One region of the Micromonospora profundi genome, then DNA from elsewhere that is predicted to be linked to it. Evidence: predicted binding sites of a transcription regulator. Region 1 holds the regulator's gene; the other holds the start of a gene.
What was found. The regulator HrcA, encoded in region 1, represses chaperone genes, less so after heat shock. The targets are predictions, from matches to a motif close to GGTTNGCACNCTCNNNNNGAGNGTGCNAACC.
Positions count from the first base shown of each region.

Region 2: groES (co-chaperone GroES) is a predicted target of HrcA. The motif match lies at 2,766-2,796, and genes of this name have one in related genera.

Region 1 is NZ_JAATJK010000001.1:503,911-510,518, forward strand. Features, by position in the region: gene hemW (radical SAM family heme chaperone HemW) at 1-1,059, shown strand, start outside; gene F4558_RS02375 (DUF4870 domain-containing protein) at 1,161-1,844, opposite strand; gene hrcA (heat-inducible transcriptional repressor HrcA) at 2,056-3,078, shown strand; gene dnaJ (molecular chaperone DnaJ) at 3,152-4,297, shown strand; gene F4558_RS02390 (16S rRNA (uracil(1498)-N(3))-methyltransferase) at 4,299-5,033, shown strand; gene F4558_RS02395 (SDR family NAD(P)-dependent oxidoreductase) at 5,102-5,863, opposite strand; gene F4558_RS02400 (histidine triad nucleotide-binding protein) at 5,926-6,285, shown strand; gene F4558_RS02405 (serine hydrolase domain-containing protein) at 6,282-6,608, shown strand, end outside.
Region 2 is NZ_JAATJK010000001.1:6,786,424-6,793,031, forward strand. Features, by position in the region: gene F4558_RS30525 (sugar ABC transporter substrate-binding protein) at 1-763, opposite strand, end outside; gene ybaK (Cys-tRNA(Pro) deacylase) at 942-1,421, opposite strand; gene F4558_RS30535 (THUMP-like domain-containing protein) at 1,432-2,628, opposite strand; gene groES (co-chaperone GroES) at 2,936-3,244, shown strand; gene groL (chaperonin GroEL) at 3,315-4,961, shown strand; partial or broken gene F4558_RS32430 (molybdopterin-binding oxidoreductase) at 5,086-5,556, shown strand; partial or broken gene F4558_RS30550 (molybdopterin-dependent oxidoreductase) at 5,632-6,608, shown strand, end outside.

The DNA of each region.
Region 1 (6,608 bases):
CTGGGCGGAGGGGCCAGCCGCGAGGGGTACGCCGACACTGTGCTCGCCGAGTTGGCGCTCGCCGCCCGGGTGCTCGGCGACAGCCCGCCGCCCCGGGTCGACACGGTCTTCGTCGGCGGCGGCACACCAACCTTGCTGCCCGCCGACGACCTGGCCCGCATCCTGGACGGCATCGACCGCACCTGGGGGCTGGCCGCCGACGTCGAGGTGACCACCGAGGCCAACCCGGAATCGGTCACCCCGGAATCGTTGAAGCTGCTGCGCAACGCCGGCTACACCCGGATCTCGCTGGGCATGCAGTCCGCCTCCCCGGGCGTGCTGGCGATCCTGGACCGCAAACACAGCGCCGGCCGGGCCACGGCCGCAGCCCTGGAGGCGCGTGACGCCGGTTTCGAGCACGTCAACCTGGACCTGATCTACGGCACGCCGGGGGAGCGGGCCGAGGACTTCGCCGCCTCGCTGGAGCAGGTCGTGGCCGCCGGGGTGGACCACGTCAGCGCGTACGCCCTGATCGTGGAGGACGGCACCCGACTGGCCGCGCGGATGCGGCGCGGCGAGCTGGCGTACCCCAGTGACGACGTGGCAGCGGACCGCTACCTGGCCGCGGAGGCTGCCCTCGACGCGGCCGGCCTGTCCTGGTACGAGGTGTCCAACTGGGCCCGCACCGACGACGCCCGGTGCCGGCACAACCTGCTGTACTGGACCGGCGCGGACTGGTGGGGGCTCGGCCCCGGAGCGCACAGTCACGTCGGCGGAGTGCGCTGGTGGAACGTGAAGCACCCCACGACGTACGCCCAGCGGTTGGCCGCCGGCGAGTCACCCGGCCTGGCCCGTGAGGTGCTCACCGCCGACGAGGCGCACATGGAGGACGTGATGCTGCGGCTGCGGCTGGCAAGCGGCCTGCCGCTGGCGGTGCTCGACGCCGCAGGCCGGGCCGGCGCCGACCGTGCGCTTGCCGACGGACTGCTGACCGCCGACGACTACGCGGCCGGTCGGGCGGTGCTCACCCTGCGCGGCCGGTTGCTCGCCGACGCCGTGGTCCGTGACCTGCTGCCCTGAAAGAACCGACGCGCTGCCCCGGCCGGCGCGCTGCCCTGGCCGACGCGCTGCCCCGGCCGGCGACGGTGCGCCGGACCGGCCGGGGGAGCGGCCGGTCCGGATCACTTGATGAAGTTGGCCGACATCGGGTAGCGGTAGGACGCGCCCTCGTTGGCCTTCATGCCGGCGATGATCCCGAACAGGATCTGGATCACCACTACCGCGATGCTGGGCAGGAAGAGCAGGCACCAGCTCACGAATAGCAGCACGAACGCGATGATCGACCAGAGGATCTGGAAGTTGAGCGCGGCCAGGGCCTGCGCCCGTACGGTCGGCGACTGGTTGCCGCGGACCAGGTAGGCGATGAGCGGGGCCACGAAGCCCAGCGGACCGAAGCTGATCAGCGCGCCGGCGGCACCGCCGAAGTGCGCGACAAGCGACCAGGTCTTGTCCTCGTTGTTGGCGTAGCCGCCGCCGGGGGCGCCGTATGCGCCGCCCGTCGGATAGCCGCCGGTGGGGCCACCCGGCGGGTAGCCACCGGGCGGGGGATAGTCGCCACCTGGGGGATAGTCGCCGGGCGGGGGATACCCACCCGGCGGAGGGTAGCCACCTGACGGCGGTTGGTCACCGGTGGGCGGCGGATAACCGCCGGCCGGGGGATAGCCGCCCGAGCCAGGTGCCCCGGACAGTGGTGCGGTGGGCGGCTCGGCCGAGTAGGGCGAGCCGGGGGCCGCCGGCGGGGAGGTCGGCTCCGGCGGATAGCCGCCAGGGTCTCCCGCGCCGGGTGGGCGAGGTGGTTCAGTCATGGTGTCACGGTAGGGGTGGCGGGCAACGCCGCACCAGAGCGACACCGCCGAGCCGACAGGCTGAACGGCCAACGGGGTACGAACAGCGACGCCCTTGATCATCGCGTCGGCGGGCGCGCCGACGTAGACTGGCACTCGTTACAGTCGAGTGCCAGGCGGCCCACCGGCCCCGTTCGGGTCGGTGGCCGACGTGCGACAGGAGGTGCGGAGGATGGGTCTGGACGACCGGAAGCTCGCCGTGCTCCGCGCCATCGTCGAGGACTACGTCTCCACGCAGGAGCCGGTCGGCAGCAAGGCGCTGGTCGAGCGTCACCAGCTCGGTGTCTCCCCGGCCACGGTCCGCAACGACATGGCCGTGCTGGAGGAAGAGGGCTACATCCGGCAGCCGCACACCAGCGCCGGGCGGGTGCCCACCGACCGTGGCTACCGGCTGTTCGTCGACAGGCTGTCCCGCGTCAAGCCGCTCAGCCCGGCCGAGCGCCGGGCCATCGAGCGGTTCCTTGTGGGCGCTGTCGACCTCGATGACGTGGTGCACCGCACAGTCCGGCTGCTCGCCCAGCTGACCCGCCAGGTGGCCGTCGTGCAGTACCCGAGCCTGGCCCGCTCCTCGGTGCGGCACCTCGAACTGGTGCCGATCTCCACCACCCGGCTGATGCTCGTCATGATCGCCGACACCGGCCGTGTCGAGCAGCGGCTCGTGGAGCTGCCCGGTCCGGTGCCCGCCGACGACGTCACCGACCTGCGCCGGATGATCAACGAAAAGCTCGCCGGTGAGCGGCTGTCCGACACCCCGCCGCTGGTGCAGGCGCTGGTCGAGGAGGTGCCGGCCGAACTGCGTCCGGCCATGGCCACCCTCGCCTCCGTCCTGCTGGAGACGCTCGTCGAGCGGCACGAGGAACGCATCGCGCTTGCCGGCACCGCAAACCTCACCCGGGGCGGCCTGCTCGACTTCCAGGGCTCCCTGAGGCCGATCCTCGAAGCCCTGGAAGAGGAGGTCGTGCTGCTCAAGCTCATCGGCGAGACCGAGCCGAGCACGACCCGGGTGCTGATCGGCGACGAGAACGAGTTCGACAACCTGCGCGCCGCCTCGGTGGTGAGCACGGGATACGGCCCGGGCAGCACAATCGTCGGCGGCCTCGGGGTGCTGGGGCCGACCCGGATGGACTACCCCGGCACCATCGCCACGGTGCGCGCCGTGGCACGCTACGTGGGCGAGCTGCTGGCCCAGAACTGACAAGTCAGGGCCGACGGCCGGCTGCGGCCGCCGGTCGGCGCAACGCGAGACGAACATGAGGACACGGAACGCAGTGGCCAGGGACTACTACGGCATCCTCGGTGTCAGCCGGGAAGCCTCCGATGACGAGATCAAGCGCGCCTACCGCAAGTTGGCGCGCCAGTTCCACCCGGACGTCAATCCGGACCCGGAGGCTCAGGAGAAGTTCAAGGACATCAACGCCGCGTACGAGGTCCTCTCGGACGACCGCAAGCGGCAGATCGTCGACCTGGGTGGCGACCCGCTCGCCCCGGGCGGCGGTGGCGCCGGCGGTCCGGGTGGCCCGGGCGGGGCCGGCCCGTTCGTCGGATTCCAGGACATCATGGACGCGTTCTTCGGCGGCGCGGCGGGCGGTGCCCGTGGCCCCCGCCCACGGACCCGTCCGGGCTCCGACGCGATCCTGCGACTCGAACTGGACCTGCACGAGACGGCGTTCGGCGTCGAGGCCCCGATCACCGTCGACACGGCTGTGCTCTGCACCACCTGCTCGGGCGCCGGCACGGCAGCCGGCACCCACCTGGCCACCTGCGAGGCGTGCGCCGGTCGGGGCGAGGTGCAGTCGGTGCAGCGCACCTTCCTCGGCCAGGTGGTCTCCGCCCGGCCGTGCACCGTCTGCCAGGGCTACGGCACCACGATCCCGCACCCCTGCCCCACCTGCGCCGGCGACGGCCGGGTGCGTACCCGACGCTCGCTGACCGTCAAGATCCCGGCCGGCGTCGAGGACGGCATGCGGATTCGCCTCGCCCAGCAGGGTGAGGTCGGCCCCGGCGGTGGCACCGCCGGTGACCTCTACGTCGAGATCCACGAGCGGCCACACGACGTCTACTCGCGCAAGGGTGACGACCTGCACTGCCGGGTCACCGTGCCGATGACCGCCGCCGCCCTGGGCACCCGCCTCACCATCAAGACCCTCGACAGCGAGGAGACCGTCGACGTCAAGGCCGGCACCCAGCCGGCCAGCACGCTGCGGTTGCGCGCCCGTGGTGTGCCGCACCTGCGCGGCACCGGCCGGGGCGACCTGTACGTGCACCTCGACGTCCGGACGCCGACCAAGCTCGACCCGGACCAGGAGCGGATGCTGCGCGACTTCGCCAAGACCCGGGGTGAGGAGGTCGCCGAGCTGACCAAGCAGGGCGGCTTCTTCTCCCGGATGCGCGACGCGTTCAACGGGCACGCCTGAGGTGTCCGCACCGCTGTTCCTGGTCGACGCGCTGCCCACCGGCGACGCGCTGATCCTGGACGGCCCGGAGGGGCACCACGCCGCCACAGTGCAGCGGCTGCGCGTCGGCGAGGAGTTGCTGCTCGCCGACGGTCGAGGCGGCACGGCCGCCGCCGTGGTCACCGCCGTCGGCAGGGGCGTCCTGGAGGTCGCCGTCACCTCCCGGGGGTACGCGGACGCGCCCGTACCCCGGCTGGTGACAGTGCAGGGCATCGCCAAGGGCGACCGGGGTGAGCTGGCAGTGCAGGCGATGACCGAGGTCGGTGTGGACGAGATCGTGCCCTGGGCGGCGTCCCGTTCGGTGACCCAGTGGCGTGGCGACCGGGGCGTACGCGCCCGGGAGAAGTGGGTGGCCACCGCGCGGGAGGCAGCCAAGCAGGCACGCCGGCCCTGGTTGCCGGTCGTGGCCGGGGCGCCGGACGAGTCCACGGCGACGGTGGCCCGCCGGATCGCCGGTGCCGCCGCCGGGTTCGTCCTGCACGAGGAGGCCGAGGAACGGCTCACCACCGCCGACCTGCCCAGCGTCGGGGAGATCGTGCTTGTCGTCGGCCCGGAAGGCGGCATCGATTCCGCCGAGCTGACAGCGTTCCGGGCAGCCGGCGGCCGACCGGTACGGCTAGGTGCGGAGGTGCTGCGCACCTCCACCGCGGGCGTGGCCGCGCTCAGTGTGCTCGCCACACGCCTCGGCCGCTGGTAGCCCGACCTTCACACCCGGCGGGCAGCAGGTGGAGTAGCTCGGCGCCTGCCGGTCAGTGGCCGGGTTGGTCAGCTGCGCAGGTAGGACGCGCCGTTGAGGTCGATGATGGTGCCCGAGGCCCACTCCGCCTCCGGCGACGCCAGCCAGTGCACGGCCGCGGCGATCTCCTCCGGCCGGGCCACCCGGTCGAACGGGCTCTGCGCCCGGATCGCCGCGCCGCTCTCGCCGCGAAGGTGCTCGGTGGTCATGTCGGTCGCCACGAAACCCGGCGCGACGGTGGCGACGGCGATCCCGTACGGCGCGAGCGCCACGGCGAGGGACTGACCCAGCGCGTTCAGCCCTGCCTTGCTGGCACCGTACGCCGGCTGGTGCGGCTCGCCCCGGAACGCGCCCCGCGACGACACGTTGACGATCCGACCGCCGCGCTCGCGCATGTGCTGGGCGGCGCACCAGGTGACGTTGCCGGCGCCTGTCAGGTTGGTCTCCAGCACCTGCCGCCAGCGCCGCTGCCACTCCTCGTAGGAGGTGCCGAAGATCGGGTGCGGGTCGTCCCGGTCGCCGTACATCCCGGCGTTGTTGACCAGGACGTCCAGCCCGCCGAGCTGCTCGGCGGCCCGGTCGACCATGGCCCGGACGGCGTCCGGGTCGGTGAGGTCCGCGCGGACCACCACGTGCCCCGTACCCGGTAGTTGCGCGCGCAGTTCCTCGGCCGCGGCGGCGGAGTCGCGGTGGTGGATCGCCACCCGGTCGCCGCCGGCCGCGAACGCCGTCGCCACCGCCCTGCCGATGCCACGCGAAGAACCGGTCACCAGTACCGCCCGAGCCGTCATGGCGGCCATCCTGCCCCAGGAGCCCCGTGTGCCCCGAGCGGCCCCTTCCTTACACTGCCCCGATGGGATCCGACTGCCTGTTCTGCCGCATCGTCGCCGGGGAGATCCCGGCCACAGTGGTCCGGGAAACCGCCACGACGCTCGCCTTCCGTGACATCGATCCGAAGGCGCCGGTGCACGTACTCGTCATTCCGAAGGAGCACTACGCCGACGTCGCCACCCTGGGGCAGGGCGACCCCGGGCTGGCCGGTGAGGTGCTGGCCACGGCCGCCGCGGTGGCCGAGGACGAGGGCCTGCTCGGCGACGGATTCCGGCTGATGTTCAACACCGGGACGTACGGCGGGCAGGAGGTGTTCCACGTGCACGCGCACCTGCTCGGCGGTGCGCCGCTCGGCCCGATGCTCGCGCGGAGCCTGGCGTGACATCCGGCCCCGGCGCGCACGACCGGTTGGACCGGCTGGTCCGGCGGGTGCAGGCCGATGCCCGGGTGCCTGCGGTGTCGGCCGCGCTGCACAGGGTCGACCGGCCGCTGTGGACCCGCACCGTCGGCGGCACCGGCACCGACAGCGCGCTGGGGCCGCGTACCCAGTTCCGGATCGGCTCGGTCACCAAGACCTTCACGGCGGTGCTCACCCTCCAGTGCCGCGACGACGGCCTGCTCGACCTGGATGATCCGGTCGGTCGGCACCTGGAGCTGCCCGCGCACGGTGAGCTGACCGTACGACGGCTGCTGTCGCACACCGGT
Region 2 (6,608 bases), 6.3 Mb from region 1:
CGTTGAGCTTGTTCTTCTTGAGCACCGAGATGGCCGCGTTGCCGAGGCCGTCGTTGGCGGCCAGCACACCGTCGATCTTGCCGTTGGCCTTGGTGAGCTGCTGCTCGAAGATCGTCGTGGCCTGTGCGTTGTCCCAGGCCGGTACGGCGTCCTCGGGGCCCTTGACGTACTCCTTGGCGTCGAACTTCGGCTTGAGCACCGAGTCGTAGCCGTTCTTGAACAGGGTGGCGTTGTTGTCGGTGGGGGAGCCGTTCAGGTACGACACGACGGGGTTCTTGGCGCCCTGCGCGGTCAGGCACTTCGCCAGGCCCTCGCCCTGGAGCTTGCCGACGGTCTCGTTGTCGAAGCTGACGTAGTACTGGGCCGAGCCGCCCAGGGTGAGCCGGTCGTAGTCGATGGTCGCGACGCCCTGCGACTTGGCCTTGTCGAGGACGGCCTTACCGGTGCCGGAGTCCAGGTTGACGATCATCAGAACGGTGACGCCGCCGGTGATCATCTGGTCGGCGATGGTCTGGAAGGCGGTCTTGTCGTTCTGGGCGTTCTGGATGTCGTACTGGACGCCGGCGGCCTCGAACGCTTCCTTGAGGAACTTGCGGTCCGCGGTCTCCCAGCGGACGGACGACTTGCTGTCCGGGAGGATCACGCCGATCTTGGGAGTCTTGGCGGAGCTGGCCTGGCCGCCGGAGTCGTCGTCGCCACAGGCGGTCAAGCCGCCGGTCGCGAGCAGGCCCACGGCGGCGATGGTGAGGATCCCCTTACGCATGTGCAGGGTCCTTTCGGAAGGTGGAGGAGGTGTAGTTTGTTGTGCCCGGCAACGTATTGCGCTGCGCGCCGAGTCCACAAGACCGCGTAGGTGCAGAGTTTGTTGATAGCGATAACAATTCAGCAACGTGGTTGTTACTCATCGCTCATCCGCCAGACGTCGACCGTCATGAAAGCCCTCAGTGGGCTTGCAACGCCGCGGTGCGGGCCTCGGTCAGGGCCACCAGATCAGCCGCCGCCAGCTCCAGTTGCAGACCGCGCCGGCCAGCGGAGACGTAGATCGTCGGCAGGTCCAGTGCGGACTCGTCAAGCACCGTGGGCAGCCGCCGACGCTGCCCGAGCGGGCTGATACCGCCCCGTACGTAGCCCGTGGCCCGCTCGGCGACCGATCGGTCGGCGAGCGTCGCCCGCTTGCCTCCGGCAGCGGCGGCGAGAGCCTTGAGGTCCAGTTCTCCGGTGACCGGAACGACTGCCACCGTGAGCGCACCGTCGACCTCGGTCACCAACGACTTGAACACCTGCTCCGGTGCCACACCGAGCGCCGCCGCCACCAGCGCGCCGTAGTTCGGCGCGTCCGGAGACACCCGGTACGGATGGATGCGATGCGCGACGCCATGCTTGACCAGCAGTGCCGTCGCCGGAGTGCCCTGTCCCGCCACGCCTGAGAACCTAGTCGACAGGCCGGCAGACAAGCACCGTCGGCGACCCGGCCACCCGGGTCAGCACCAGGCTCGCCGCCTGGTCGCCGGCCAGCCGCAGATCCTTGCGGAGCTGTTCCGGGGTGAGCGCCGAACCCCGCTTGAGGATCTCCACCCGCCCCACCCTGCGGTCCCGCAGCAGCGCCCGCAGGCGCTTGAGCGAGAACGGCAGCACGTCGGTGACCTCCAGGCAGCGCGCGTACGGGGTGCGGGTCGGCTGGTCGCCGTAGAGGTAGGCGATGCTCGGGTCGCCGAGGGTGGCGTCCAGCTCACCGGCCAGCTCGGCGATGAGGTGCGCGCGTACCACCGCCGCGTCCGGGTCGTACAGGTAGCGGCGTGGTGGCCCGACCGGGGCCTCGACGGCACCCGAGCCGGTCAGCTCGTGGCGGCGGAACCCGGCGCCCTCCTGGCGGTGGACGGTGGCGCGGCGGGGCTCCCGGGCCAGTTCGCCGCACCAGAGCGCCGCCTCGACGAGGTCGCCGTCCACGCTCACCCACTCCGCCTCCGCGCCGGGCGGGATGAGCGCGTGATCCAACCCCGGCGCCACCTTCACCACAGTGCGGGGCACCCGTTCGGCAAGCCCGGTCACGAAGTCCCACGGTGGTGAGTAGGCACGCGGGTCGAAGATCCGACGGCCGGTGCCGGCCCGACGCCGGGCCGGGTCGCAGAAGACGCCGTCGACCCGGGAGACGTCGAACGCTGTGGCGTCGCCGCACTCGACAGTGAAGCGCTCGGCCAGCCCCGCCGCTGCGGCGTTGGCGGCTGCCATCTCGGCGGTCACCGGGTCGGCCTCCACCCCGTACACCCGGATGCCGGCGCGGGCGGCGGCGAGCGCGTCGGCGCCGAGGCCGCAACCCAGGTCGGCCAGCGTGCGGACGCCGGCCGCGTGCAGCCGTTCGGCGCGGCGGTCCGCGACGACCCGGCGGGTGGCCTGCTCCAGGCCGGCGCGGGTGAGGAACATCCCGGCGGCGGCCGGGCCGAACTTGCCGACCGCCCGGTGGCGCAGCTCCGCCTGGGTGAGCGCCGCCGCCGCGAGCGCGGGTGGCACCCCGGCCGATCGAAGGGCCGACGCCGCCGCCAGCGGGTCGCCGCCGGCCAGCCCGGCCGCCGCCGCGAGTGCGGCCGACCCCTCGGGGGTACGCAGCGCAGCCAGCTGATCGAGATCCACCCGAGCATTGTCCCGACCAGCGGCAGTGGCGGCCGGTCCGGGTTGATGACCGACGCCGGCGCGCCGAGATTGTGGCGACACGACAGGCCGTGCGTTGGCACTCTCCTTGACGGAGTGCCAGCCACGGAATAACCTGCGATTAGCACTCTCACCCCGAGGGTGCCAGCTTCCGGGTCTCGCGACCCGGGTGCGCAACGCCAGGCGGACCGGCACCCGCGACGACGGCCCCGCCCGGTGGCATGTGGCAATTGACGCTGGCCGGCCCCGCCGGCCGGTAACGAAACCAGTACCCCAGGAGGGTATGCCCGTGACTACCGCGACCAAGGTTGCGATCAAGCCGCTCGAGGACCGCATCGTGGTCCAGGCGAACGAGGCTGAGACCACCACGGCGTCGGGCATCGTGATCCCCGACACCGCCAAGGAGAAGCCGCAGGAGGGCACTGTCCTCGCTGTGGGCCCGGGGCGCGTCGACGACAACGGCAACCGGGTTCCGGTTGACGTGCAGGTCGGCGACACCGTCCTCTACTCGAAGTACGGCGGCACCGAGGTCAAGTACGCCGGCGAAGAGTACCTGGTGCTCTCCGCCCGCGACGTCCTCGCGGTCATCGAGAAGTAAGCAACCGATCAGTGTCGTTGCCCCGGTCCGGCTCGCCGGGCCGGGGCAACGTCGCTTCGAAGGGACATTTATGGCGAAGATCCTGAGCTTCTCGGACGACGCCCGACACCTGCTGGAGCACGGTGTCAACGCCCTCGCTGACGCGGTCAAGGTCACCCTCGGCCCGCGCGGGCGCAACGTCGTCCTGGACAAGAAATTCGGTGCGCCGACGATCACCAACGATGGTGTGACCATCGCCAAGGAGATCGAGCTCACCAACCCCTACGAGAACCTCGGCGCGCAGCTGGTCAAGGAGGTGGCGACCAAGACCAACGACGTCGCCGGCGACGGGACCACCACCGCGACCGTGCTGGCGCAGGCGATGGTCCGTGAGGGCCTGCGCAACGTGACCGCCGGCACCAACCCGGCTGGCCTCAAGCGGGGCGTCGACGCGGCAGCCACCAAGATCTCCGAGGCGCTGCTCGGTCGGGCCGTCGAGGTCGCCGACCAGAAGGCGATCGCGAACGTTGCCACGATCTCCGCGCAGGACTCCACGATCGGCGAGCTGATCGCCGAGGCGATGGAGCGGGTCGGCCGCGACGGCGTCATCACCGTCGAAGAGGGCTCGATGCTCACCACCGAGCTGGAGGTGACCGAGGGTCTCCAGTTCGACAAGGGCTTCATCTCGCCCAACTTCGTCACCGACCTGGAGGGCCAGGAGTCCGTCCTCGAGGACGCCTACATCCTGGTCACCACGCAGAAGATCTCCGCGATCGAGGAGCTGCTGCCGCTGCTGGAGAAGGTCCTCCAGAACAGCAAGCCGCTGCTGATCATCGCCGAGGACGTGGAGGGCCAGGCGCTCTCCACCCTCGTGGTCAACTCGCTGCGCAAGACCCTCAAGGTCTGCGCGGTGAAGGCCCCGGGCTTCGGTGACCGGCGCAAGGCGCTGCTCCAGGACATCGCCATCTCCACCGGCGCCGAACTGGTCGCCCCGGAGCTGGGCTACAAGATCGACCAGGTTGGCCTTGAGGTGCTGGGCACCGCTCGGCGCGTCGTGGTCGACAAGGAGAACACCACGATCGTCGACGGCGGCGGCCAGAAGGCCGACGTCGAGGACCGGGTGTCCCAGATCCGCAAGGAGATCGAGGCCTCCGACTCCGACTGGGACCGGGAGAAGCTGGCCGAGCGGCTCGCGAAGCTCTCCGGCGGTATCGCCGTGATCAAGGTTGGCGCGGCGACCGAGGTCGAGATGAAGGAGCGCAAGCACCGCATCGAGGACGCCATCGCGGCGACCAAGGCCGCGGTCGAGGAGGGCACCGTGCCCGGCGGCGGCGCCGCCCTGGTGCAGATCCTTCCGGTGCTCGACGACGACCTGGGCTTCACCGGTGACGAGAAGGTCGGCGTCTCGATCGTGCGCAAGGCGCTCGTCGAGCCGCTGCGCTGGATCGCGCAGAACGCCGGCCACGACGGCTACGTCGTGACCCAGAAGGTCGCCGAGATGCAGTGGGGCCACGGCCTCGACGCCGCCACCGGCGAGTACGGCGACCTGGTCAAGGCCGGCATCATCGACCCGGTGAAGGTGACCCGCAACGCGGTCACCAACGCCGCCTCGATCGCCGGCCTGCTGCTCACCACGGAGAGCCTCGTGGTGGAGAAGCCGGAGCAGGCCGAGCAGGCCGGCGCCGGTGGGCACGGCCACGGCCACGGTCACGGTCACCAGCACGGCCCGGGCTTCTGACCCGCTAGCACCACCCTTTCCGGGGCACACCGTCCACGACGGTGTGCCCCGGCTTGTTCCCGAAACCGCCATCGAGCGCCGTCACGGTTGGCAGCCCGGCGAGCCGACCGCGCACACTGGGTCGATGAGCACCACGTCGCGGCGGTACGCCGCGCTGGCCGGAGTCACCGCCGCCACCGTCGCCATCGGAGTCGCCGAACCGGTGGCCGTACTGACCGGACCCCGGTCGGCGCCGCTGGTAGCGGTCGGCGGGGTGGTCGTCGACGCCGTTCCCGAGCCGCTGAAGCAATTCGCCATCGACGTCTTCGGCACCGCCGACAAGATCGCCCTGCTGGTCGGCACGGCCCTGCTGCTGGGCGGGTTCGCGGCGCTCATCGGAGTGCTCGCGGCGCGTCGACTGGCGATCGGGCTGGCCGGTATCGCCGCGCTGGGCGCCGTCGGGGTGGCCGCCGCGCTGACCCGTCCCGGCGCTGACCTCGCCGACGCCCTGCCGTCGCTCGTCGGCGGTGGGCTGGGCGCGCTGGTGCTCTGGCTGTTCATCGCCGGCCCGTTCGAGATGGACCCCTGGCCCTGGTCGCCACCAACCCCACCCGCGCCGCCCCCGGCCGCCTCGCCGCCTCCGGGTGGGCCTTCGAACCTGGCCGGGTCGGAGCGGCCGGAGGCGGTCGACCCGGAGTCGCGACGGCGGTTCCTCACCGGCACCGGGGTGCTGCTCGGCACGGCCGCGGTGGCCGGTCTGGGCGGGCGCTGGCTGGCCGGGCGGCGCGGGGTGTCGGCCGCCCGGGACGCGATTCGCCTGCCCGCGCCTGCCGTACCCGCGGCGGCGGTGCCGGCGGGCGCGGACCTGTCGCTGGCGCAGCTCGCGCCGTACGTCACCCCGAACTTCGGCTTCTACCGCATCGACACCGCGCTCGTGGTGCCGCAGGTGGACCCGGACACGTGGCGGCTGCGCATCCACGGGCGGGTCGGCACCGAACGCACCTACACGTACGCCGACCTGCTGGCCCGGCCGCTGGTCGAGCGCTACGTGACGCTTGCCTGCGTCTCCAACGAGGTGGGCGGCGACCTGATCGGCAACGCCCGCTGGCTGGGCGTACCCCTTCGGGAGCTGCTCGACGAGGTCGACCCGGACGACGACGCCGACCAGGTCGTCGGTCGGTCGGTCGACGGCTGGACCTGCGGCACCCCCACGGCGGCTCTGCGCGACGGGCGCGACGCGCTGCTGGCCATCGGCATGAACGGTGAACCCTTGCCGGTCGACCACGGTTTCCCCGCCCGGATGGTGGTGCCGGGCCTCTACGGCTACGTGTCGGCGTGCAAGTGGGTGACCGAGTTGGAGCTGACCCGGTTCGCGGACTTCGACGCGTACTGGGTGCCGCGCGGCTGGTCCGTCGAGGGGCCGATCAAGACCCAGTCGCGGATCGACGCGCCCCGCAGGCGCAACCGGCTGACCGCCGGGCCGGTGACCGTCGCCGGGGTGGCCTGGGCGCAGCATCGGGGCATCCGACGGGTCGAGGTGCGCGTCGACGACGGCGAGTGGCAGGAGGCGGAGTTGGCGCCCACGGTGTCGGTGGACACCTGGGTGCAGTGGTCCTGGCGCTGGGACGCCACGCCGGGCGAGCACCGACTCCAGGTCCGGGCCACCGA